One region of the Mesorhizobium sp. M1423 genome, then DNA from elsewhere that is predicted to be linked to it. Evidence: predicted binding sites of a transcription regulator. Region 1 holds the regulator's gene; each other region holds the start of a gene.

Region 1 (5,806 bases):
ATCTCCTGCGTCAACGCATAGAGATCGGCGGCAACATCGTTGTCTGGAATGATGAATTTCCTTGCTGCATGCAGTGCATGGAACGGCGTGCCTTCCTCGATGGTCAGCTGGTACAGCGACAGATGGTCGGCGGCGTGGCCGATCGCCTGCTCGAGTTCCGTCTGCCACGCTTCAGGCGTCTGGTCCGGCCGCGCGTAGATCAGGTCGAAGGACAACCGTGGGAAAATCTCGCGCGCCAGGCCGATCGCATGCAGGGCCTCATCGACATTGTGCAAACGGCCGAGAAAGCGCAGATCCTTGTCGTTCAGCGCCTGCACGCCAAGCGACACCCGGTTGACGCCCGCCGCGCGATAGCCGCGAAAGCGCTCGGCCTCGACCGAGGAAGGATTGGCCTCCAGCGTCACCTCGATGCCATCTGGTACCGTCCAGTTCTTCGCCACGGCATCTAGCACCGCCGCCACGGTCTGCGGCTTCATCAGCGACGGCGTACCGCCACCGAGAAAGATGCTTGTCACCTCGCGCGGCCCGGTGCGGCCGCGCATGGTCGCCAGCTCGGCCTCGAAGGCGCGCGCAAAACGCTCCTGGTCGACCGGCTGGTGGCGGACATGGCTGTTGAAGTCGCAATAGGGGCACTTGGCCGCGCAGAACGGCCAGTGGATGTAGACGCCGAAACCCGGGCTGCGGTCGAGCAGCATAGTCATGCGGCGGCCAATCGGGCTTGCGCGAATTTCTGGAAGGCGCGGGCGCGGTGCGACAACGCTGTCGGGTGGCCGGGCTTCCAGCCATGTTTTTCCTCAGCGGTCATCTCGCCGAAAGTCTTTTCGAACCCGTTGGGCAAGAACACCGGGTCGTAGCCGAAGCCGAGTTCGCCGCGCGGCGGCCATACCAGCGTACCCTCGACCTCGCCGCGAAAATATTCAGCTTGGCCGTCGGGAAAGGCCAGGCAGATGACCGCGACAAAGCGGCCCTTGCGCTGAGCAGGCGCGATCGCGCCAACTTCCTGCAAGGCCACTTCCGTGCGCTGCATGGCCATGCCGAAGTCGCGGGGGCCGTCCGGCGTCTCGGCCCAGTTGGCAGTGTAGACGCCGGGTGCGCCGTCGAGCGCATCGACACATAGGCCGGAATCGTCCGACAGCGCCGGCAATCCAGTGGCCTTGGCAGCGGCCAAGGCTTTTATGAGCGCGTTCTCCTCGAAAGTGGTGCCGGTCTCGTCCGGTTCCGGCAAGCCGTATTCCTTGGCGGACCTCGCTTCTATGCCGAACGGCGCCATCAGATCGGCGAATTCGCGCAATTTGCCGGCATTGTGGCTTGCGACGACGATCTTATGCCCATCAAGCGAATGAACAATTGGCGAATGAACAGTCTGCGAATGCATCAGATGCCCCAGATTCTTGGCTCGGCGAATTCGATCGAATTGCCCGAGGGGTCGCGAATATAGATCGAGCGGCCGCCTTGCGGCCACTCGAACTCGCTTTCGATGGCGATGCTCTTTGCTTCCAGGTGCGCTTTCCAGCGCACGATCTCGTCGGCGCTTGCGGCGAAACAGAGATGGCCCTCGCCGACGGCGCCATGCGGCGGCACTGGCAGCCTGGCGTCGGCCGGCGGCGGCACTTTCGTCGCCTCGGCATTGAAGATAAGCAGCACGCCGTCGCCGCAGCGGAAGAAGAGATGCCTGCCCTCGACCTTGCCGAGCGGATCGAGCCCGAGGACGCCCGAATAGAACCGTTCCGCGGCAGCAAGATCCGTTACGTAGAGTGCTGATTCCAGGATTGCGGAAGGAGTCACAGGATCGTCACCCTCATCGTCATAAACTGAAGATCAGTCCACCGCCATCTGCTGCAGGCTGACCAGGCGCTGAATGCCTTTCTTGGCCAGCCCCATCAAGGTCGCGAACTGCTCTTCCGAGAACGGTTCGCCCTCGGCCGTGCCCTGGATCTCGACGATGCCGCCCTTGCCGGTCATGACGAAATTGGCGTCGGTTCCGGCCGAGGAATCCTCGATATAGTCAAGGTCGATGACCGGCTGACCATCATGGATGCCGCAGGAGATCGCCGCAACGTGATCCTTCAGCACCTTGCCCAGGCTCGCCATTTGGCGGGCTTCCATCCAGCGCAGGCAATCGTAAAGCGCCACCCAGCCGCCGGTGATCGAAGCGGTGCGCGTGCCGCCATCGGCCTGGATCACATCACAGTCGACGGTGATCTGCTGCTCGCCGAGCGCCTGCAGATCGACCACGGCGCGCAGGGAGCGGCCGATCAGCCGCTGGATCTCCAGCGTGCGGCCGCCTTGTTTGCCGGCCGAAGCCTCGCGGCGCATGCGCTCGCCGGTCGAACGCGGCAGCATGCCGTATTCCGCCGTCACCCAGCCCTTACCGGAGTTGCGCATCCAACCCGGCACCTTTTCCTCCAGGCTGGCCGTGCACAGCACATGCGTGTCGCCGAACTTCACCAGGCACGAGCCTTCCGCATGCTTGGAGACGCCGCGCTCGAAGGAGATGGGGCGCATTTCGTCGAACTGGCGTTTGGAAGGGCGCATTCAGGCTTCTTTCTTTCTTCGGGATCTTGGCCGGCTTGTAGCCGCACTGGGCGTGAGGCGCAAAGGAAAATGGACCGGTTGCGCCGACGCCGCGGAAGTCTATATCTTCGGGCCGGAGGTTTTTGGCTCGAAATGACCAAGGCAGTCGATCCCGGTTCGCAATCGCACGTGCTCCCGTCGCACGCGCTGCAATCGCCCGCGCTTCAATCGCTCGACATGCGTTCGCGCGACATCTTCCGGCGCATCGTCGATTCTTATCTGAGGGATGGCGAGCCGGTCGGCTCGCGCAGCCTGTCGCGCATCCTGCCGTCGTCGCTATCGCCGGCCACCATCCGCAACGTGATGAGCGACCTCGAGCATCTCGGCCTGATCTATGCGCCGCATATTTCGGCCGGCCGTCTGCCGACCCAGGCTGGCCTGCGCTTCTTCGTCGATGCGTTCATGGAACTCGGTGACCTCTCCGACGAGGAGCGCCGCACCATCGAGGCGCAGGTGCGCGCCTCCGGCTCGGGCGCGACGCTGGAGCATATGCTGACCGAGGCCAGCCAGATGCTGTCCGGCATGTCGCGCGGCGCCGGCCTTGTGCTCGCCGCCAAGAACGAGGTGGCGCTGAAGCACATCGAATTCATCCAGCTCGAGCCGACCAAGGCGTTGGCCGTGCTGGTCTCGCAGAACGGCGACGTCGAAAATCGCGTCGTCGATCTGCCCGCCGGCATCACCGTCTCGCAATTGCACGAAGCCTCCAATTTCCTCAACGCCCATATTCGCGGCCGCACCCTGGCCGAAGCGCGGGTCGAGATCGCCCGCATCAAGGAAGAGACCAGGGCAGCCCTCGATACGCTTTCACAGGATCTGGTCGAGAAGGGCCTGGCGGTCTGGGCAGGCGCCGAAAGCGGGGTGCCTGGGCGGCTTATCGTGCGCGGCCGCGCCAATCTCCTGGAAAACGTCACTGCCCAGGCCGACATCGAATTGCTGCGGCATCTCTTCGAGGATCTCGAAACCCAGGACGGACTGATCCAGCTCCTCGACCTCGCCGAGGAGGGCCCGGGCGTGCGCATCTTCATCGGTTCGGAAAACAAGCTGTTTTCGCTGTCGGGCTCATCACTGGTGGTGGCACCCTATCGCGACAAGGACGCCCGCGTCGTCGGTGCGCTCGGCGTCATCGGGCCGACGCGGCTGAATTATGCGCGCATAGTACCGATGGTCGACTATACCGCGCAGCTGATTTCGCGCATGCTGCGCTAGGAGCCGCCGCGGCCTGCCGCAAGGAGAAAAAGAATGGCGCTGGAATCGTTCAAGGCCCAGATCAGCCTGCTGCTCGAAGAAATGATCAACCAGCCTGAGGATCAGCACGAGGTGCAAGAGCAGTTGCGCGAGAAGCTGCAAGAGATGCGGGCCATGGGCTTGCCGCTGCCGGCCGATCTGGTCGCGCTGGAAAAGCGCCTCGACGACGATTTCTACGCCGCCGGCAAGTGAATCGGAGTTCGGCTTCAAATCCTCGTGTGCTGGACGGCCGCTTGAACGACCAATGCCTCATCCCGTTTGCCCTTTTCGAGGCGAATCCCGGAGGACGTTGATGATCCGATCTGGCGGCTTTGCGGCCATTGCCGCTGCTCTCCTTGTTGCGACACCGGCAGCCGCCCAGCAGGCGGATCAGAAGGTGCTCAAAGGCGAAGCCGCTTTTGGCGATTGGCACGCCGACAGGCCTGGCACCCGCCGCCTGATCGGGCCGCAAGACATGCCGCCAGCCGATCCCGCCCAATCCGCGTCGAACGGCGCCGGCGTGGCGGAACGGCCCGAAAGCGCCAAGCCAGATTTGCCGCCGGGCTTTTCGGCCGAACTGATCGCATCCGGCATCGTCAATCCGCGCGTCGTGCGCGTCGCTCCGAATGGCGACCTGTTCGTTGCCAACAGCCATGCCGACCAGATACGTGTCTATCGTCTCGCCGAGGGCAGCGCCAAGCCCATCGAGAAAGCGATCTTCGCCAAGGGGCTCAGTTATCCCTACGGCATCGCCTTCTATCCGCCAGGAGACAAGCCGCAATGGGTCTATGTCGCAAACAGCGACAGCATCGTCCGCTTTCCTTATCGCGACGGTGACCTGAAGGCATCCGGTAAACCAGAAACCATTGTCGCCAAAATCCCGTCGGGCGGTCACACGACCCGCGACATCGCCTTCTCGCCGGACGGCAAGACGCTTTATCTGTCGGTTGGCTCCGCCTCGAACGTCGCCGAGGACATAGGCAAGGAGCCGGATAGCGGCCTCGACGCCTGGGCCAAATCAAAGCCGCTCGGGGCGGCCTGGGGCTCCGAGGACGGCCGTGCCGATGTGCTCGCCTTCGATCCGGATGGGAAAAATCCCCGAACTGTCGCCACCGGCCTGCGCAACTGTACGGGCATGACCGTGCAGCCCGCCACCGGCGCATTGTGGTGCGTCGTCAATGAGCGCGACGAACTCGGCGACAATGTGCCGTTCGAATTTGCAACTGTAGTCAAGGACGGCGGATTCTATGGTTGGCCTTGGTACTACATCGGCAATCACGAGGATCCGCGCCATCAGGGCGAGCGGCCCGACCTAGCCGGCAAGGCCACTGTCCCGGACGTACTGATGCAGGCGCATTCGGCGCCGATGAATATAGCCTTCTACGACGGCAACAACTTCCCGGCGGATTATCAGGGTGACGCCTTCGTCACCATGCATGGTTCGTGGAATCGTGGCGCCAGGACCGGCTACAAGGTGGTGAGGCTCAAATTCAGGGATGGCAAGCCGACCGGCGAATATGAGGACTTCATGACCGGCTTCGTTATCTCGAACGACGCCGTCTGGGGCCGCCCGGTCGGTGTCGCGATGGCCAAGGACGGCTCGCTGATCGTCACCGAGGACGGCAACGGCACCATCTGGCGCGTTACCTACGAAGACGGCCGCTCTTGAACGGCGGTGTCGCCTGCTGCGCTGGCGCAATCGAATCCGGGCCGAGGGAATTCACCCAACTTCCACATTGTGCGACAAGAGCGAATCATGACGCTCACCGGGTTCCTCGCCTATAGTGCTGCCCTCGGCATCGCCGCAGCCATCCCCGGCCCCGGCGTCACCGCACTCGTTGCGCGTGCGCTGGGTTCCGGCTTCCGCTCGTCGCTGGCCATGTCCTTCGGGCTGATGCTCGGCGACCTGACGTATCTCACGGCCGTGGTGCTCGGCCTCGCTTTCGTCGCACAGACCTTTGGCATGATCTTTCTGGTCATCAAATGGCTGGGCGTCGCCTACCTCGCT
Region 2 (5,806 bases), on a different contig from region 1:
CCGAAATAGAAATCTGCCGCCGCCTCGATGCCGAAGGTGCCGCCGCCCATATAGGCGCGGTCGAGGTAAAGCTGCAGGATTTCCTTCTTCGACAGATTGGCTTCGAGCCATAGCGACAGGAAGGCTTCCTTGATCTTGCGCTCGAATGTCCGCTCATTGGTCAAGAACAGGTTCTTGGCCAGCTGCTGGGTGATGCTCGAGCCGCCCTGGACGACGGAATTCGCCCGCACGTTCTCGAATATGGCCCGCGACAGGCCAAGCACGTCGATGCCGTAATGGTCGAAGAAGCGCCGGTCCTCGGTGGCCAGCACCGCCTTGATGACATGGTCGGGCATCTCGTCGACCGGCACCGAATCGCGCTGGATGATGCCGCGCTGGCCGATCTCGTTGCCGTAGCGGTCGAGGAAGGTGACGGCGAAATCGCCCTGCGTGCGCCAGTCGCCGGCGGTTATCTGAAAGGCCGGCAAGGCCAGCGCCAAAAGCACAACGATGCCGCCCGCACCGAGCGTAAATCCTTCACTCAACAGTTCAATCATGCCGCGGCGCCAGCCGCCGACGCGGAAACGCCGCGAGAAGATGGTCGCCGCTTCCCAGAACTGACGCGCCCTGAAGCCGATTTCGTAGACCGAGGAATCGATCCACGCATCCACCGCCAGCAGCCTTGCGGCGATCGGACCTCTTCTCTTGCGTGGTTCCAAAGGACTAGCCATTCCAGGATCCGGCTGCGGCGATGCCGCCGACTGAGAAACCGCATGCCGGCAATTTCACGGCGGCGCACCTTTCAAGACTATTCGTCCATTTTGGTGCTGCCTACAAGGGCGATGAAGGTAAGGACGATGAAGATATAGCGGACGGTTCGTCGAGGGGAAGACGGCTCCTGCGAGGCGTCAGCGCAGGATGTTGGCTACCCTGCGCGAGTAGGTGGTGCCGTCGAGTTGGGCGAGCATGAAGGCCGCCACGTCGGCACGCGCCAGCGTCGGCAGCAGCGACGCCGACCGGATGCCGTTGCCGTGGCGGAATTCGCCCGTTGCCGCTCCATTGCTCAACTTGGGCGGCCGCACGATGGTCCAGTCGAGCCTGGATTGAACGATCAGGCTTTCCTTCACTTCGTGGTCCGCCACCTCATGGCGCAGAACCAACGGTACGATGACGCCGCCAAGTAGCGGCCCCAGTTGCCGCCGCTCGGAGATAAGCTTGACCGCACCATGCAGGCACTGACGGCGCTTGTGCGTTCGGGCAAGAATCGCATTCAGCTGGCGCTGATCAGCGACGAGACGCGATAAGGGTCTGGTGCCGCGCTTGCGCGGGGTGCCGAGGATTGGCAATCGTCACATGGGACGCTTGTCCGCGATCTTTTTCGGGTCGCGGCCTATCGTGCCGGCGTCGGCTTTCCTGTGCTTGTCGGCAAGCCTGCGAATGCGATCGAAGCGGCTTTCCTCTGCCACTTTGGTCTTCGTGGCTGCATTTGGCTTCGGGACGAATGCGATCATGGATCGATCTCCTTGCCGATGGCGCGCGCCGGGGAATATCCCCCGGCGGCTGTCTTTCAGGCTTGTTTCCGGCAGCGGCTGGTCAATAGCCCATGCCGCCGGGCGAAGCAGCGGCTTCCTTGGCTGAAACGTCTGTGATCATGGCCTCAGCAGTGATCAGTAGCGCCGCAATCGAGCCCGCGTCCTGCAGCGCCGTCCGCACCACCTTCGCGGGGTCGACGATGCCGGCCTTGATCATGTCGACATAGACCTCGTTCTGGGCATCGAAGCCCTGATTGTGGTCCTTGCTGTCGGCGAGTTTGCCGACGACAATCGAACCTTCGACGCCGGAATTCTCGGCGATCTGCCGGATCGGCGCTTCGAGCGCTCTCGACACGATCGAAATGCCCGCCGTTACATCGGCATTGGCTCCGGTCAGCCCGTTCAGCACAGCCTTGGCGCGCAGCAACGCGACGCCGCCGCCGGGAACGATGCCTTCCTCGACGGCCGCGCGGGTGGCGTTCAGCGCATCGTCGATGCGGTCCTTCTTTTCCTTGACCTCGGATTCGGTGGCGCCGCCGACGCGGATGACGGCAACGCCGCCCGCCAGCTTGGCGAGACGTTCCTGCAGCTTCTCCTTGTCGTAGTCGGAAGTGGTTTCCTCGATCTGCCCCTTGATCTGCTGGACGCGCGCCTGGATGGTGGCCTTCTCGCCGGCGCCGTCGATGATCGTGGTGGTGTCCTTCTCGATCAGCACGCGCTTGGCGCGGCCGAGCATGTCTATGGTGATGTTCTCCAGCTTGATGCCGAGATCCTCGGAAATCATCTGTCCGGCAGTGAGCACGGCGATGTCTTCCAGCATCGCCTTGCGGCGGTCACCGAAGCCAGGCGCCTTGACGGCCGCGACCTTGAGGCCGCCGCGCAGCTTGTTGACGACCAGCGTCGCCAGCGCTTCGCCCTCGACGTCCTCGGAGATGATCAACAGCGGCCTGCCGCTTTGCACCACGGCTTCGAGGATGGGCAGCAGCGCCTGCAGATTGCCGAGCTTCTTTTCGTGGATGAGCACGTAAGGGTCCTCCAGCTCGGCGCGCATCTTCTCGGCATTGGTGACGAAATAGGGCGAGAGATAGCCGCGATCGAACTGCATGCCTTCGACGACGTCGAGTTCGGTTTCGGCGGTCTTGGCCTCCTCAACGGTGATGACGCCGTCATTGCCGACCTTGTCCATCGCCTTGGCGATCATGGCACCGACGCTGGTGTCGCCATTGGCGGCAATGGTGCCGACCTGCGCGATCTCGCCTGAGGACTTGACCTTCTTGGCTCGAGCCTGGATTTCCTTGACGACGGCGGTGACGGCAAGGTCGATGCCGCGCTTGAGGTCCATCGGGTTCATGCCGGCGGCAACGAATTTGGCGCCCTCGCGCAGGATGGAAGCGGCAAGCACCGTGGCGGTGGTGGTGCCGTCGCCGGCGAGGTCGTTGGTCTTCGAAGCCACTTCGCGCACCATCTGTGCGCCCATGTTCTCGAACTTGTCGGAAAGTTCGATTTCCTTGGCCACCGTCACCCCGTCCTTGGTGATGCGCGGCGCGCCATAGGCCTTGTCGATGATGACGTTGCGGCCCTTAGGGCCGAGCGTCACCTTGACGGCGTTGTTGAGGATTTCGACACCGCGCAGCATGCGGTCACGCGCGTCGGTGGAAAATTTGATTTCTTTGGCAGACATGATTTTTTCCAGTTCGGTTGGTTGTGGCAAGACGCTTGCAGCGCGCCTGAATCAAAGCTTGGAGCATCCTTTGCGCGCCCGGCAGGGCGCGCGGCATTCCAATCAGGCGGCCTTCTTGGTAGCCACGCTCTTGTCGATGATACCCATCTCGCTCTTGTCGATGATGCCCATGATGTCGGCCTCCTTCATGATCACAAGGTCCTCGCCGTCTATCTTGACCTCGGTGCCGGACCATTTGCCGAACAGGATGAGGTCGCCGGCCTTGACGTCGAGCGCCATCAGCACGCCGCTTTCGTCCCGCGCGCCCGGCCCGACGGCGATCACTTCGCCTTCCTGCGGTTTTTCCTTGGCATTGTCGGGGATGATGATGCCGCCCTTGGATTTGGTGTCGCTTTCGGCGCGCCGAATGACGACGCGATCGTGGAGTGGCCGGAATTTCATGGGGACTCTTTCTGGGGCCGGCTTAGGCGGCCGCCCCTCTCTATAGGCGCCTTGGCACTCGATTGATAGGAGTGCCAAAAAATATTCATGGGGTATGTCAAATATTGAATGAATTATTTTGCCTGGCTATCCCTTGGTGTTCGGGCATTGCCGAATATTAATGAAATTGAATTTCTGTCTTTGAACACCTATTTTATGGTGAAGTTCACACTCACGACTTTCGCTGCAAGGGAGATTTTACCGATGGCCGAAGGCAATCAGAACATCATGGAAAAAGCTCAGGCTCGCTTCATGGAAAATCAAAAGAAAACGGCGGAGCGGAACAAAGCAACTGCCGAATATCTCTCGGAGGCCAAGGCCAGGGCTATCAAAACGGCAAGATTGAGGGAATTGCGACTGGCCAAGGAAGAGGCGGATCGCGCGGCGGCAGCTCTGAATCCGGTCGCCCCAAAGAGGAAGCGGGCGCCGCGGACAGTCAAGCAGGCCGTATCCGTATCGAGGGAGGCCAAATCATGAGCCTGACATTTCCCAATCCCAGCCGCAGCTACGACGAGGCAAGCAAACGCATCCGCTTCGTCGGCCATGACGGCATGTTCCAGATTTCCTTCTCTGTCGCAACCGATGCCATCTCCAAAGTGCAGCCGGGAACGGCGGCCTCGGAAGCTACCTATCTGGCGGCCTTCGACACGGCTTCCACCTCGATCCACGATGTCGCCAGGAATGCCTATGCCCGCACCCGCAGGAGCATATATGTGCTGACTGCGGCCGATTTTCGCTAGATCCGTCGCGATCCGTCCACAAGACGCTTTCTCGGGGCTTCCGATCCGCCTTCGCCCGCCGCGATGTCACGACTGTTCAGCCGATCGACCATCGCGTGCGCATCGCACGTGTTCATGCCGACCATGGATTGCTGCTTGAGCTCGACAGGCTGGCCGGTGAAGACGTAGAAGACGGTCCAGCTGTGAGGACGTCCCATACGCAGCGCGTAGCGGTTTGCCATCTTGGCATCCTTTAGTTTCCGCCCGATCGATGAATGTCGCTCGGTCAGGCTTGGGCGACGAAGAATATTGCCGCCAGGACAAGCACCGTCCACAAAACGACGAACAGCTTCAGGGCCAGGCTACCGTGCGCCGAGAGCAGCTCCCGAGTGCGGTTGACCAAATTCTTGATGGTCATCGACATGGTCGGCGCCGCAATCGCGACCGGCCGCGCCCTGACCCCAAGCTTTCCGAAAACAGGCAGCAGCGATGGCTCGCGCACGAAAACGACCTCGAATGTTTGGAAACCAGACATCTTCATAGCATCGTTCTTCGAACGCCCTGCACGCCAAATGAATTCGCGTCACCCTCAAGGGCGTCCGTGACGCGAAAGGCCGCGGCGTCGCGGGTTCCAGTAGCAGGGCTTATTCCCGAGATCATGAAGGTTCATAATCCGTATGAGACGCGCTGATTCGCGCTTTGCCGGGATGCCGCCATGCAACGCAGCTACGCAGCAGGGAGGTCGACGCGACGGGCGAGGGGAAAGACAATGACCGCGCCACCCGTCGAATTGCAGAAGGCCATATTCGAGGCAGTGAATGGCGATCCCGATTTATCGGCGGCACTGGGCGACGCAAGATTGTTCGACCGTGCGCCGGAAAATGTTGCGTTTCCCCACATGACCTTCGGCCGCACCAGCGTTTACGACTGGGCTACGGGCACGGAGAACAACGCCGAGCAGTTGCTGACGCTGCATGTCTGGTCGAAGTCCGAGGCCAGCAAGGAAACGCTCGACATCATGGACCTGGTCAGCGCCCGCTTGCGAGATGCGGCACTCTCGCTTGGCGAACATCGCCGCGCCTATCTCAAGCTCGAATTCGCCGAAGCCCGCTACGACGAGGACCTTTCGGCCCATCACGGGCTGCTGCGTTTCCGCGCCATGATCGAGGATGAGGGCTGACCGCCGGGCACTTTCCGTAAGAATCGGGCAATTTTGTTCTTGCTTTGTGCCGGCAGCTATGCTACTAATTTCACTATGGTGCTGATTGGCGCCAACGACCCGCCGCCGAGCGGGTTTTTTTGTTTCAGGTCGGTTCGCCTGAACCTGCCTTCGGTTGCCGGATCGATTGTCCCGGATCGATTGTCGAAGTCGGCGCACACCTGAAGCGATTGCCTTCTCCGCCAAATGATGCCGG
Region 3 (5,806 bases), on a different contig from region 1:
CAGGCCGGCGACCGAGGCCGCGTCCTGCAGGGCCGTGCGCACAACCTTGACCGGATCGACGATACCCATGGCGATCATGTCGCCATATTCGCCGGTCTGGGCGTTGTAGCCGAAGGTCGCGCCCTTGTTCTCAAGGATCCTGCCGGCAACGATCGAAGCTTCCGCACCGGCGTTGGCCGCGATCTGACGGGCCGGAGCCTGCAGCGCGCGACGCACGATGCTGATGCCGGCGGCCTGGTCGGAGTTGGCGCCGGTGACGGTGATGGCCAGCGAAGCCCGCAGCAGGGCGACGCCGCCGCCGGGAACGATGCCTTCTTCGACGGCCGCACGGGTCGCGTTGAGGGCGTCATCGACGCGGTCCTTCTTTTCCTTGACTTCCACTTCGGTCGCACCGCCGACGCGGATCACGGCAACGCCGCCCGCCAGCTTGGCGAGACGTTCCTGCAGCTTCTCCTTGTCGTAGTCCGAGGTGGTCTCCTCGATCTGCTGCTTGATCTGGGCGACGCGGCCCTGGATCTCGGCCTTCTTGCCGGCGCCGTCGACGATGGTGGTGTTCTCCTTGGAGATCGACACCTTCTTGGCGCGGCCGAGCATGTTGAGGCCGACATTCTCGAGCTTGATGCCGAGGTCTTCGGAGATGACCTGGCCACCGGTGAGAATGGCGATGTCTTCCAGCATGGCCTTACGGCGATCACCGAAGCCCGGCGCCTTGACGGCAGCGATCTTCAGGCCGCCACGCAGCTTGTTGACGACCAGCGTGGCAAGGGCCTCACCTTCGACGTCTTCGGAGATGATGACCAGCGGCTTCGAGGTCTGCACGACAGCCTCGAGGATCGGCAGCATGGCCTGCAGGTTGGAGAGCTTCTTCTCGTGGAGGAGGATGTAGGCGTCTTCCAGATCCGCAACCATCTTTTCGGCATTGGTGACGAAGTAGGGCGAGAGATAGCCGCGGTCGAACTGCATGCCTTCGACGACTTCGAGCTCGGTCTCGGCGGTCTTGGCCTCCTCGACGGTAATGACGCCCTCATTGCCGACCTTCTGCATCGCTTCAGCGATCATCGAACCGACCGAAGCATCGCCATTGCCGGCGATGGTGCCGACCTGGGCAACCTCTTCCGAGGTCTTGATCTTCTTGGCGTTCTTGATCAGCGTCGCGACGACGTCGGCGACGGCGAGGTCGATGCCGCGCTTGAGGTCCATCGGGTTCATGCCGGCGGCAACCGCCTTGTGGCCTTCCTGGACGATCGACTGTGCCAGAACGGTCGCGGTCGTAGTGCCGTCGCCGGCGATGTCGTTGGTCTTCGAAGCAACTTCGCGAACCATCTGCGCGCCCATGTTCTCGAACTTGTCTTCAAGCTCGATTTCCTTGGCGACGGTGACGCCGTCCTTGGTGATGCGCGGTGCGCCGAACGACTTGTCGATGACGACGTTGCGGCCCTTGGGGCCGAGCGTGACCTTCACCGCGTCGGCGAGGATGTTGACGCCGCGCAGCATGCGCTCGCGAGCGTCGCGGGAGAATTTTACGTCTTTGGCAGCCATTTTTAGCTCCTGGCAGGGGCTTGGATTGAGCCCGAAGATTTAAACGAGGGTGAGGCCGATATTCAGCCGATGATGCCCATGATGTCGGATTCCTTCATGATCAGAAGGTCTTCGCCATTGAGCTTGACTTCGGTGCCCGACCACTTGCCGAACAGGATGCGGTCGCCGGCCTTGACGTCCAGCGGGACGAGCTTGCCGACCTCGTCACGGGCGCCGGAACCGACGGCGATGATCTCGCCTTCCTGCGGCTTTTCCTTCGCCGTATCGGGGATGATGATCCCGCCGGCGGTCTTCGCTTCGGACTCGACGCGGCGAACGACCACGCGGTCATGAAGCGGCCGGAAATTCGACTTTGCCATTTTTGGATTTCCCTGGTGCGGATGTTGAACGGTTCTCCGTTGCCGGAGCGTGGTTAGCACTCACCAGAAGCGAGTGCTAACGCGGCAGTGAGATAGGCCGTAGGCTCCTGCTAGTCAAGACGGAAGAGGGACGGGCGAAGAGCAAACGAGCGTGGAAGCACCGAGCCTTTTACGTGAAAGACGTCGGAGATAGGACATGGATGGGGAGGCTCACCATTTGTAATTGAAGGCTTATTCATTTGGCACGATCGGTGCAGCGGATGATCCGCAAACGTTGCGCGCGACCGATATAATGAGAGGTGAGCGCCATCAGGATTCCTGCGTTAACGGTCCACTCGGTATTTACGGTGTGGCCGCCGCGCGGGCGCCAGGACTCCGGCCACCCGATGGTCACCAATCCAATCTGCGGAGAACAGGAGGCAAGATGAGAGGGACAGTCAGCATGAACTCGAATTTGAAATGTTTGGCCAAAGCAACTGCCATCGCCTTGCTCTGAACGGTCAAGGCTACGTCGGCGGACGAACGAAATCGAGGACGTGCGCCTTGTCTATGCGCCCGCGCTCGGCATCGGTAACTTCGGCGGCGAAACGGACAATTGGATGTGGCCGCGCCACACAGGCGACTTCGGCTTTTATCGCGCCTATGTCGCTCCTGATGGTTCCTCCCGGCCATATGCGCGCGACAATGTGCCTTACCGGCCGAAGAGTTGGCTACCCATAGCCTGTGAAGGCGTCAAGGAAGGCGACTTTGTGATGGTCGCCGGCTTTCCCGGCGCAACCCACCAGTTCCTGACGGCGGATGAAGTCGGTTCAACTTCGCGCAATTCGAACCGCGGTTGCAGCGTTCGCTCTCGGATTATGCCGCCCAGATCAAGCAGGCAACGGCAGGCAATCGCCAGGCGCAGATCCATCGACCGCCCGCTTCACAAATGGCTCGGCCTAAAACGCATGGGAAAAGCAGAAAAGGCAACAGATCGGCACCAGAATGAATATGGCCGCGCGAACTGACAGACGCGCCAACAATCGGCATCTCGCATGGTCGGTGGCACTGGACGTGGCGCCCACCCTGCTGGCGCGACTGGGTTTCGCTGGCGAAAAAACTTCCGCGTGTCTCTGCGCGATCCATCCCGCTTGCGCGTGCCTAGTCAACCAAAAAACTGACCATCTGCAGGATCAGGATCAGCAAAAAAAGCCAAAGGCAGACGCCAAAACAGCTGCCAGCAGGACGATGCGTTGTTTCTTACCCACAGTTCCCCCCGAGCGAGACCGTGGGTTCGGACGGTGCGAATGAATTTCTCGTTATAATCGAATTGATTATAAGGGTATATTTCTACGTTGAGTATAAAAGAAGTCAAGCCCGTGCCAGCGGCAATTTTGTCCGGGCGACCGCCGTTTCGTCGAGGACATGGTGGCGGAAGCGATAAGGCTTCGCCGGCCGACCGCCGGTATCAGAGCACTTTCGCCGGTCTCCTCCACCAGTTCCTGCTGCTCCATCAACCGGCGAAAGTTCTGCTGAAGCGCCCCTGCCGATGTAATGGTCAACGCGGTCCGCGTCAGCGCATTTCCATCGGCGAGAAGCCGACGACATTGTTGATGACGAACGTAACGATCCGCGGCTTCAGAGAGGAATGTGCGCTTCGTCCAGATGGATGGAGTTGCAGACAATGATCTGGTCGTCTGGCTGGCAGGTCCGGGCGGCCGCGCCGTTGAGGATGCAGCATCGAGAGCCGCGCTCGCCGAGGATGACATAGGTCGAGATTCGCGCGCCGGAAGTCTTGCTCCATGTCTCCACGAATCCATTGGCAAGGATCCCGGCTTCTTCGCAGTGGTCAGGGTCGAGCGTTATCGAACCGTGGTAGTTGAGGTTTGCTTCGGTGACGTGGATGCCGTGCAGCTTGCCGGCGACTATTTTTCGCATTGGTCCCGTTGTCCTATTCATCTCACAGAGCCAGTGAGCAGCTTCGCTGGGCTAAATCCCGACGACGAGCGCCCCGCCGCTGAGTCCCGCACCTGCCGCCGCCAGGAGTATTTTCTCGCCCGGCCGAAACGGCTCCGCTTGATTGGCGAGCGACAGTGAGAGCGGGATCGTCGCGGCGGAAGAGTTGCCATATTCGGCGATCGTTTTCACGATCGTCTCATCCGCAATGCCGAGGTTTCGCCCCACCGCATCGAAAATGCGGGCATTGGCCTGATGCGGCACGAACCGATCGATGTCTTGCGGCCGCATGCGGGCTGCGGCGAGTGCGTCCAGCGAGCAGGCAGTCATCATGTCTACGGCGTTGCTAAACACTTCACGGCCGTCGGTGATCGTCATTCGGGTTTGCTCGAGGTCGAGGTCACCGTGGAACGGCTTGTTGCTTCCTCCTGCGGGAATCTGGATCAGCCCGTATCGCGAGCCGTCCGAATCCACGGAGGCACCGAGAATCCCCCGATCAGTATCCTCGCAGGGACCGATCACGAGGGCGCCGGCGGCATCGGCAAACAGCACGGCGCTGGCGCGCTCAGAGGGATTGATGCGGCGGCTGAGGATATTGGCGGCGATAACAAGGCTCGCTTTGCCGTGCAGGCGGGTAAATCCGTCCGCAAACATCAGCGCATAGATGAAGCCGGCGCAGGCGCCGGTCAGATCGACAGCGCCGGCGCGGCCGAGCCCCAGCCGATGTGCGACCAGGGGCGCGCTGGGCGGCAGGAGGTGATCGGGCGTCGAGGTGGCAAGCAGCAGCAGACCGATGTCGTGGCGCGCAATGCCGGCGCTGGCCAGCGCCATGGCGCCGGCTTGGGCAGCAAGACCAGACAGCGTGTCTTCATCCGTTGCCCAGAAGCGCGACCGAATTCCAGTACGCCGCTCGATCCACCCCGGTTCGAGGCCGAGATTGTTCTCGATTTCGGCATTCGCCACCTTTCGGCCAGGCGCATGATGGCCAAACCCGAGAAGGCGCGACAACCTGCTCATGGGCTCGAACCGAAGCGTTCGCCGGCCTCCTCGATCGCGTCATGGAGCCGATCGAGCTCGTCGCCGGTGACGCAATAGGGAGGCATGAGATAAAGGACATTGCCGAGCGGGCGCACAAGCAGGCCGAGCTCGAGGAAAAAGGCCCGCAGCTTAGGTCCGATCTCGGCCAGATAGCCGGCAGAGCCGGCGCGCAGGTCGAGAGCCAGGATCGTGCCGATCGCGCGGCTGTCGGTGAAGTTGGCATTGTCGCGAAAGCGTCGAAACCCGGCGGCCTGCCTCGCGCTCAGGGTGGCGATCCGCTCGGCCACCGGCTCGTCACGCCAGATCTCGACATTGGCGAGTGCTGCCGCGCAGGCAATCGGATTGGCCGTGTAGGAACTCGAGTGGAAAAACGTCTTCTTCCGGTCCTCGGAATAGTGAGCCTGGAAGATGGCATCGGTGGCGAGTGTGGCGGCCAGCGGGATTGCGCCACCGGTCAGGCCCTTCGAGGTGCACAGCATGTCCGGAGAGATGTTCGCCTGCTCGCAGGCGAACATGGTTCCGGTACGCCCCCACCCGGTCATCACCTCGTCGGCGATCAGCAGCGTGCCCGAGGCCTCAGTGATCCTCTTCAATTCGGACAGAACCGATGCCGGATACATCAGCATGCCGCCGGCGCCAAGCACCAGCGGCTCGACGATCAGCGCAGCGGCGCGCTGGTCGCGGCTGAGGGCCTCGAAACGATCTAGCGTTTCCTGTTCGCGCCCGGCGGCAGGGAAGGGAATGGTGTCGACCTCGAACAGCAAGGGTTCGTAGGCGGCGTTGAACACACCGCGGGCACCGACGCTCATCGTGCCGATCGTGTCGCCATGATAGCTGTGCTCCATGACGACGATGCGCGAGCGCGGCGCGCCGATGTTGCGGAAATAGCCGAGCGCCATCTTCAGCGCGACTTCGACGGCGGTCGAGCCGCTGTC
Region 4 (5,806 bases), on a different contig from region 1:
GGGTGACGGCATCTCCGACGGCAACGACTTCCCCGGCACCGTCGCTCAGCGGGATAACGCCTTGGCGCGGCGTCAGCGGATAGGTGCCGTTGAGGATCATCGTATCGCGGCGGTTGAGCGATGTGGCGCGGACACGCACGACGATCTCGTGCGGCTTCGGCGTCGGCTGCGTCCCGTCGCGCATCACCAGGCACTTGGTCACGCCGGTTCCTTCAAGACGATAACTACGCATTCGCCCCTCATTGATATATAGACTGATCTACATATTATATAGACCGGTTGTCATATTCGAGGCAAGGCCTATAATGCTCATTCCTGACAGAGGTTGACATGGCGAACGACACCCGCACCCGCATACTCGAGACGACGGCGCTGCTGCTAAGGCAGCGCGGCTACCACGGCACGTCGCTCAACGACATATTGAGCGCCTCAGGCGCACCGAGAGGCTCGCTCTACTTCCACTTTCCGGGCGGCAAGGATCAACTGGTCGTCGAGGTTACGCGCGATAGCGTCGCCGATGTGACGCAGAGGCTGGACGCCGCGCTCGCTGCCGAAAAAGATCCGGCGGTGGCGGTCCACCACATCTACCAATCGGTCGCGCGCATGCTGGAAGACAACCAGTTCACGCTCGGTTGCCCGATCGCGCCCGTGGTGTTGGATTCGCCGACCGACATGCCGGAGTTGGCTGAGTTGTGCCGGTCGGCCTTCGAGCAATGGATAGGCCTGCTCAGGGCGGCCTTCGTCAGGGCAGGGGTGCCCGAGCGCCGCGCGCACGCGCTGGCGCTGCTGGTCGAATCATCGCTGGAAGGGCTGATGGTGATCGCACGCGCCACCCGCGACCGCGCCCCGGTGCTGGCGGTAGCCGATGAGGTCGCGGCGCTGATTGAGGGGGCATTGCCGGCGAAAGAGATCGCAGTCACGGCGCATTAACGTTTCGCGCTTCCACGGCATCGAGGCCAGCGCGGAGCCCTGCCGAAGGGCCGACGCTCCAGCTCTGCAATTCACGTTCTGCGCCGACGCCGAAGAAACGGTCAGGGGTATGCTTCCGCTTGCTTTGGAATCGGACCGCCTCTCATCCTCCGTCCCATCAACGAAAAAGGGCGACCTCTCGGCCGCCCTTTCCGTACATGAAGGCTGATGGGTTGGATTAGAAATCCATACCGCCCATGCCGCCCATGCCGCCGCCGCCCATGCCGCCAGGCATGCCGCCGCCAGCCGACTCCTTCTTCGGAGCCTCCGCAATCATGGCTTCGGTGGTGACCAGCAGGCCGGCGACCGAGGCCGCGTCCTGCAGAGCCGTGCGCACAACCTTGACCGGATCGACGATACCCATGGCGATCATGTCGCCATATTCGCCGGTCTGGGCGTTGTAGCCGAAGGTCGCGCCCTTGTTCTCAAGGATCTTGCCGGCAACGATCGATGCTTCCGCACCGGCGTTGGCCGCGATCTGACGGGCCGGAGCCTGCAGCGCGCGACGCACGATGCTGATGCCGGCGGTCTGGTCGGAGTTGGCGCCGGTTGCCTTGATGCTCAGCGAAGCGCGCAGCAGTGCGACGCCGCCGCCGGGAACGATGCCTTCTTCGACGGCCGCACGGGTCGCGTTGAGGGCGTCATCGACGCGGTCCTTCTTTTCCTTGACTTCCACTTCGGTCGCACCGCCGACGCGGATGACGGCAACGCCGCCCGCCAGCTTGGCGAGACGTTCCTGCAGCTTCTCCTTGTCGTAGTCCGAGGTGGTCTCCTCGATCTGCTGCTTGATCTGGGCGACGCGGCCCTGGATCTCGGCCTTCTTGCCGGCGCCGTCGACGATGGTGGTGTTCTCCTTGGAGATCGACACCTTCTTGGCGCGGCCGAGCATGTTCAGGCCGACATTCTCGAGCTTGATGCCGAGGTCTTCGGAGATGACCTGGCCACCGGTGAGGATAGCGATGTCTTCCAGCATGGCCTTGCGGCGATCACCGAAGCCAGGCGCCTTGACGGCGGCGATCTTCAGGCCGCCACGCAGCTTGTTGACGACGAGCGTGGCCAGGGCCTCGCCCTCGACGTCTTCCGAAATGATGACCAGCGGCTTCGAGGTCTGCACGACAGCCTCGAGGATCGGCAGCATGGCCTGCAGGTTGGAGAGCTTCTTCTCGTGGAGAAGAATGTAGGCGTCTTCCAGATCCGCAACCATCTTCTCGGCGTTGGTGACGAAGTAGGGCGAGAGATAACCGCGGTCGAACTGCATGCCTTCGACGACTTCGAGCTCGGTCTCGGCGGTCTTGGCTTCCTCGACGGTGATGACGCCCTCATTGCCGACCTTCTGCATCGCTTCCGCGATCATCGAGCCGACCGAAACGTCGCCATTGCCGGCGATGGTGCCGACCTGGGCAACCTCTTCCGAGGTCTTGATCTTCTTGGCGTTCTTGATCAGCGTCGCGACGACGTCGGCGACGGCGAGGTCGATGCCGCGCTTGAGGTCCATCGGGTTCATGCCGGCGGCAACCGCCTTGTGGCCTTCCTGGACGATCGACTGTGCCAGAACGGTCGCGGTCGTGGTGCCGTCGCCGGCGATGTCGTTGGTCTTCGAAGCAACTTCGCGGACCATCTGCGCGCCCATGTTCTCGAACTTGTCTTCAAGCTCGATTTCCTTGGCGACGGTGACGCCGTCCTTGGTAATGCGCGGTGCGCCGAACGACTTGTCGATGACGACGTTGCGGCCCTTGGGGCCGAGCGTGACCTTCACCGCGTCGGCGAGGATGTTGACGCCGCGCAGCATGCGCTCACGAGCGTCGCGGGAGAATTTTACGTCTTTGGCAGCCATTTTTAGCTCCTGGCAGGGGCTTGGATTGAGCCCGAAGATTTAAATGAGGGTGAGGCCGATATTCAGCCGATGATGCCCATAATGTCGGCTTCCTTCATGATCAGAAGGTCTTCGCCATTGAGCTTGACTTCGGTGCCCGACCACTTGCCGAACAGGATACGGTCGCCGGCCTTGACGTCCAGCGGGACGAGCTTGCCGGCTTCGTCACGGGCGCCGGAACCGACGGCGATGATCTCGCCTTCCTGCGGCTTTTCCTTCGCCGTGTCGGGAATGATGATCCCGCCCGCGGTCTTGGATTCGGATTCGACCCGACGAACGACCACGCGGTCATGAAGCGGGCGGAACTTCGACTTTGCCATTTTTTATTCCTCGATGAGAATGGTGAGAACAGTTCCTCCGTCCGGCGGCGCCGGACATGGTTAGCACTCATCTTGGGGGAGTGCTAACGTGGCGCTGAAATAGTCTGGCAACTCGCGCGAGTCAAGGCGCCCGGTGAGCATCATCAGGACAATTGCTTCAAACGGATGCTTCAAACAGATACTTGACCAAGTCAACTAAATCGCTGATCTTGCCCGGAGGAGGATGCCATGACCATTCATCATCACCCAGGCAAGGAGCGGATCGACGCGGTGCGGGCCTTCAACCGCTCTTATACCCGCCAGATCGGGCTGCTCGACGAAGGGCTGCTGAAAAGCACCTTCTCGCTGACCGAGGCGCGGGTGCTCTATGAGCTGGCGCATCGCGATGGCCTGACCGCCACCGATCTTGGGCGCGATCTCGGCCTCGATGCCGGTTATCTCAGCCGGCTGCTGAAGAAGTTCGAGGAGCGTGATCTGGTCGAGCGTGCCACGATCGAGGCGGATGCGCGGCGCTCGTCGATCGCGCTGACCAAGGCCGGGCGGCAGGCCTTCGCACCGCTGAACCAGGGCTCGCACGACCAGGTCGCGGCTTTGCTCGACCGGCTTTCGGATGCCGAACAGGACAGGCTGGTCAAAGCCATGCAGACGGTGCAGCGTTTGCTGGGCGGAAGCGCCGAGCCCAAAATTCCCTATATGCTGCGGCCTCTGCAAGTCGGCGACATCGGCTGGATTATTCATCGCCAGGGCCTGCTCTACGCGCAGGAATATGGCTGGGACGAAACCTATGAAGCGCTGGTCGCCGAAATCCTCGGTGCCTTCGTCAAATCCTTCGATCCGAAATGGGAACGCAGCTGGATCGCCGAGCGGGAAGGCGAGGTCGTCGGCTCCGTCTTCGTCGTGCGCCAGTCGGACGCGGTGGCGAAATTGCGCCTGCTCTACGTCGAGCCCTCGGCGCGAGGTCTCGGCATCGGCAAGCGGCTGGTCGAGGAATGTATCGGCTTTTGCCGCGCCACGGGTTACAGGACACTGACGCTGTGGACCAACGACGTGCTCGCCGCCGCCCGCCACATCTATGAGGCTGCGGGCTTTAAATTGACCAACGAGGAGCGCCACCATTCCTTCGGCAAGGATCTGGTCGGCCAGAACTGGAATTTGGAGTTGTAGCAGCGCTTCCGGCGCTTCGGCGCCGGCCTGCCGTGCCTCACCCTTTGACCGGTATCCAGATTTCCAGCCCGCCATTGCCGCTGCGCGGATCAAATTCGGGGCCGTAGCGCTCGAATTCCGGCGCATCGGCGATCTCGTGCCCAGAGGCTGGCAGCCATTTGTTCCAGATCGTGGTGACCGTGCGGCGGATGGTCGAGATATGGTCACGATGGGCGAACACGGCGTATTTCTGCGCCGGCACGCGCACACGCCAAAACTCCCTCGGCAGGTCCGAAAAATCGGACACTTCGACGCCAGCGATGTAGTCGAAATTGCCGGCGTCGTCGCCGTTGACGCAGACGCCATAGGCGACGTCGCCGATCTCGCCAGGAATGTTGCCAATATAGGGGCCGAACCGCTGCCACTGCATCGGGATGCCGGCGCTGGTTTCGCAGCTGTAGCGCTCGCCGAGACCGGCGATGAGAAACGGCCGGCTGGTCTCAAAACGCGGCGGTTCGAGAGTGGCGAGAAAGGACTGGTCCATCAGGATCGGCTCCACAAGATCGAGGTTGTCGAGCGAGCCTTGTGCGCGCACCAGTTCCGGCGTGGTGCCGAACTGGTCGCGGAAGGCGCGGGTGAAGGCCTCATGCGAGGCATAGCCGGCGTCGAGCGCGACCGAGAGGATGTCGGGTGCGCCGGCGCCAAGCTTGCGCGCCGCTTCGGTCAGTCGGCGAGAACGGACGTAGCTCATCACCGAACGGCCGGTAGCCGCGCCGAAAGCCCGCGTCACATGAAAGCGCGACACCCCGCTGATCTTGGCGACATCGTCCAGCGAGACTGCTTCGGGCAGATGGCTTTCGACGAACCACAGCGCCTTCTCGGTCGGATTCATTTGGCACCTCGCATTGGCCCAGTCTCCGCATTGGCCCAGTCTTTACATTGGCCCAGTCTTTACATTGGCCATGTCTTATATTGGCAAGATTATGGTGCCGCTTCCTGGCGGAGGCAGTTTGATCGAAATTGCGCACTGCGCAAATCGAGAGCGACGGTCGTCGGCAAGTCGCAGGCGTCGCGCGAAAAGGCTTGACAGGAAGCGGGCAAACGTCCTTTTAAATGTAACGTTATTACATCACGAGGTCTATATGGCTCCTTCTGACAAGACTTATTGCGCTGTGATTGGCGGAAAACTAGGGTGGCTGACTGATGGTCCCCGAGTCGAAAGGCAAGGGGTGAAAAGGGAACACGGTGAGATCTTCGGATCGAGGCCGTGGCTGCCCCCGCAACTGTAAGCGGTTAGCAAAAATCCGAAGTGCCACTGACCGGCAAGGCTGGGAAGGCAGGATGGCGCAAAGACCCGCGAGCCAGGAGACCTGCCATCAGCATGAGTGGACCGGACGGGGTGTGCCGGGAGGAGACGTGGACATCGGTCTTGTCGGCCGGTCCGTCCAGCTTCCTTCCGTCGCCATTGAGAAAGTGACGGTAAGTTGGACGCCTCCCAGCC

Evidence for each region. Region 1 encodes HrcA, which represses chaperone genes, less so after heat shock. Its sites were predicted from a motif close to GTTAGCACTCNCNNNNNGNGAGTGCTAAC; they were not measured.
Region 2: a site for HrcA is predicted at 3,684-3,712, ahead of NKG95_RS18860 (co-chaperone GroES). Genes of this name have one in related genera too.
Region 3: a site for HrcA is predicted at 1,951-1,979, ahead of groES (co-chaperone GroES). Genes of this name have one in related genera too.
Region 4: a site for HrcA is predicted at 3,222-3,250, ahead of groES (co-chaperone GroES). Genes of this name have one in related genera too.

Annotation. Positions count from the first base shown of each region.
Region 1 covers NZ_JAMYKU010000015.1:58,745-64,550, forward strand. The annotation lists gene hemW (radical SAM family heme chaperone HemW) at 1-701, opposite strand, end outside; gene rdgB (RdgB/HAM1 family non-canonical purine NTP pyrophosphatase) at 698-1,375, opposite strand; gene NKG95_RS19430 (VOC family protein) at 1,375-1,785, opposite strand; gene rph (ribonuclease PH) at 1,819-2,535, opposite strand; gene hrcA (heat-inducible transcriptional repressor HrcA) at 2,668-3,780, shown strand; gene NKG95_RS19445 (hypothetical protein) at 3,814-4,011, shown strand; gene NKG95_RS19450 (PQQ-dependent sugar dehydrogenase) at 4,112-5,467, shown strand; gene NKG95_RS19455 (LysE family translocator) at 5,555-5,806, shown strand, end outside.
Region 2 covers NZ_JAMYKU010000014.1:122,126-127,931, forward strand. The annotation lists gene NKG95_RS18840 (transglycosylase domain-containing protein) at 1-710, opposite strand, end outside; gene NKG95_RS18845 (NAD(P)H-binding protein) at 888-1,325, opposite strand; gene NKG95_RS18850 (hypothetical protein) at 1,329-1,490, opposite strand; gene groL (chaperonin GroEL) at 1,573-3,192, opposite strand; gene NKG95_RS18860 (co-chaperone GroES) at 3,295-3,633, opposite strand; gene NKG95_RS18865 (hypothetical protein) at 3,877-4,149, shown strand; gene NKG95_RS18870 (DUF1488 family protein) at 4,146-4,412, shown strand; gene NKG95_RS18875 (hypothetical protein) at 4,409-4,633, opposite strand; gene NKG95_RS18880 (hypothetical protein) at 4,678-4,926, opposite strand; gene NKG95_RS18885 (DUF3168 domain-containing protein) at 5,161-5,571, shown strand.
Region 3 covers NZ_JAMYKU010000019.1:41,715-47,520, reverse strand. The annotation lists gene groL (chaperonin GroEL) at 1-1,539, opposite strand, end outside; gene groES (co-chaperone GroES) at 1,602-1,898, opposite strand; gene NKG95_RS22540 (S46 family peptidase) at 2,435-2,905, shown strand; partial or broken gene NKG95_RS34340 (NrtR DNA-binding winged helix domain-containing protein) at 3,249-3,412, opposite strand; partial or broken gene NKG95_RS22535 (aspartate 1-decarboxylase) at 3,484-3,815, opposite strand; gene bioZ (3-oxopimeloyl-[acyl-carrier-protein] synthase BioZ) at 3,867-4,850, opposite strand; gene NKG95_RS22525 (adenosylmethionine--8-amino-7-oxononanoate transaminase) at 4,847-5,806, opposite strand, start outside.
Region 4 covers NZ_JAMYKU010000024.1:86,843-92,648, forward strand. The annotation lists gene NKG95_RS25860 (zinc-dependent alcohol dehydrogenase family protein) at 1-232, opposite strand, end outside; gene NKG95_RS25865 (TetR/AcrR family transcriptional regulator) at 331-930, shown strand; gene groL (chaperonin GroEL) at 1,148-2,803, opposite strand; gene groES (co-chaperone GroES) at 2,866-3,162, opposite strand; gene NKG95_RS25880 (bifunctional helix-turn-helix transcriptional regulator/GNAT family N-acetyltransferase) at 3,391-4,326, shown strand; gene NKG95_RS25885 (GyrI-like domain-containing protein) at 4,364-5,197, opposite strand; cobalamin riboswitch at 5,493-5,697, shown strand; gene NKG95_RS25890 (ABC transporter ATP-binding protein) at 5,790-5,806, shown strand, end outside.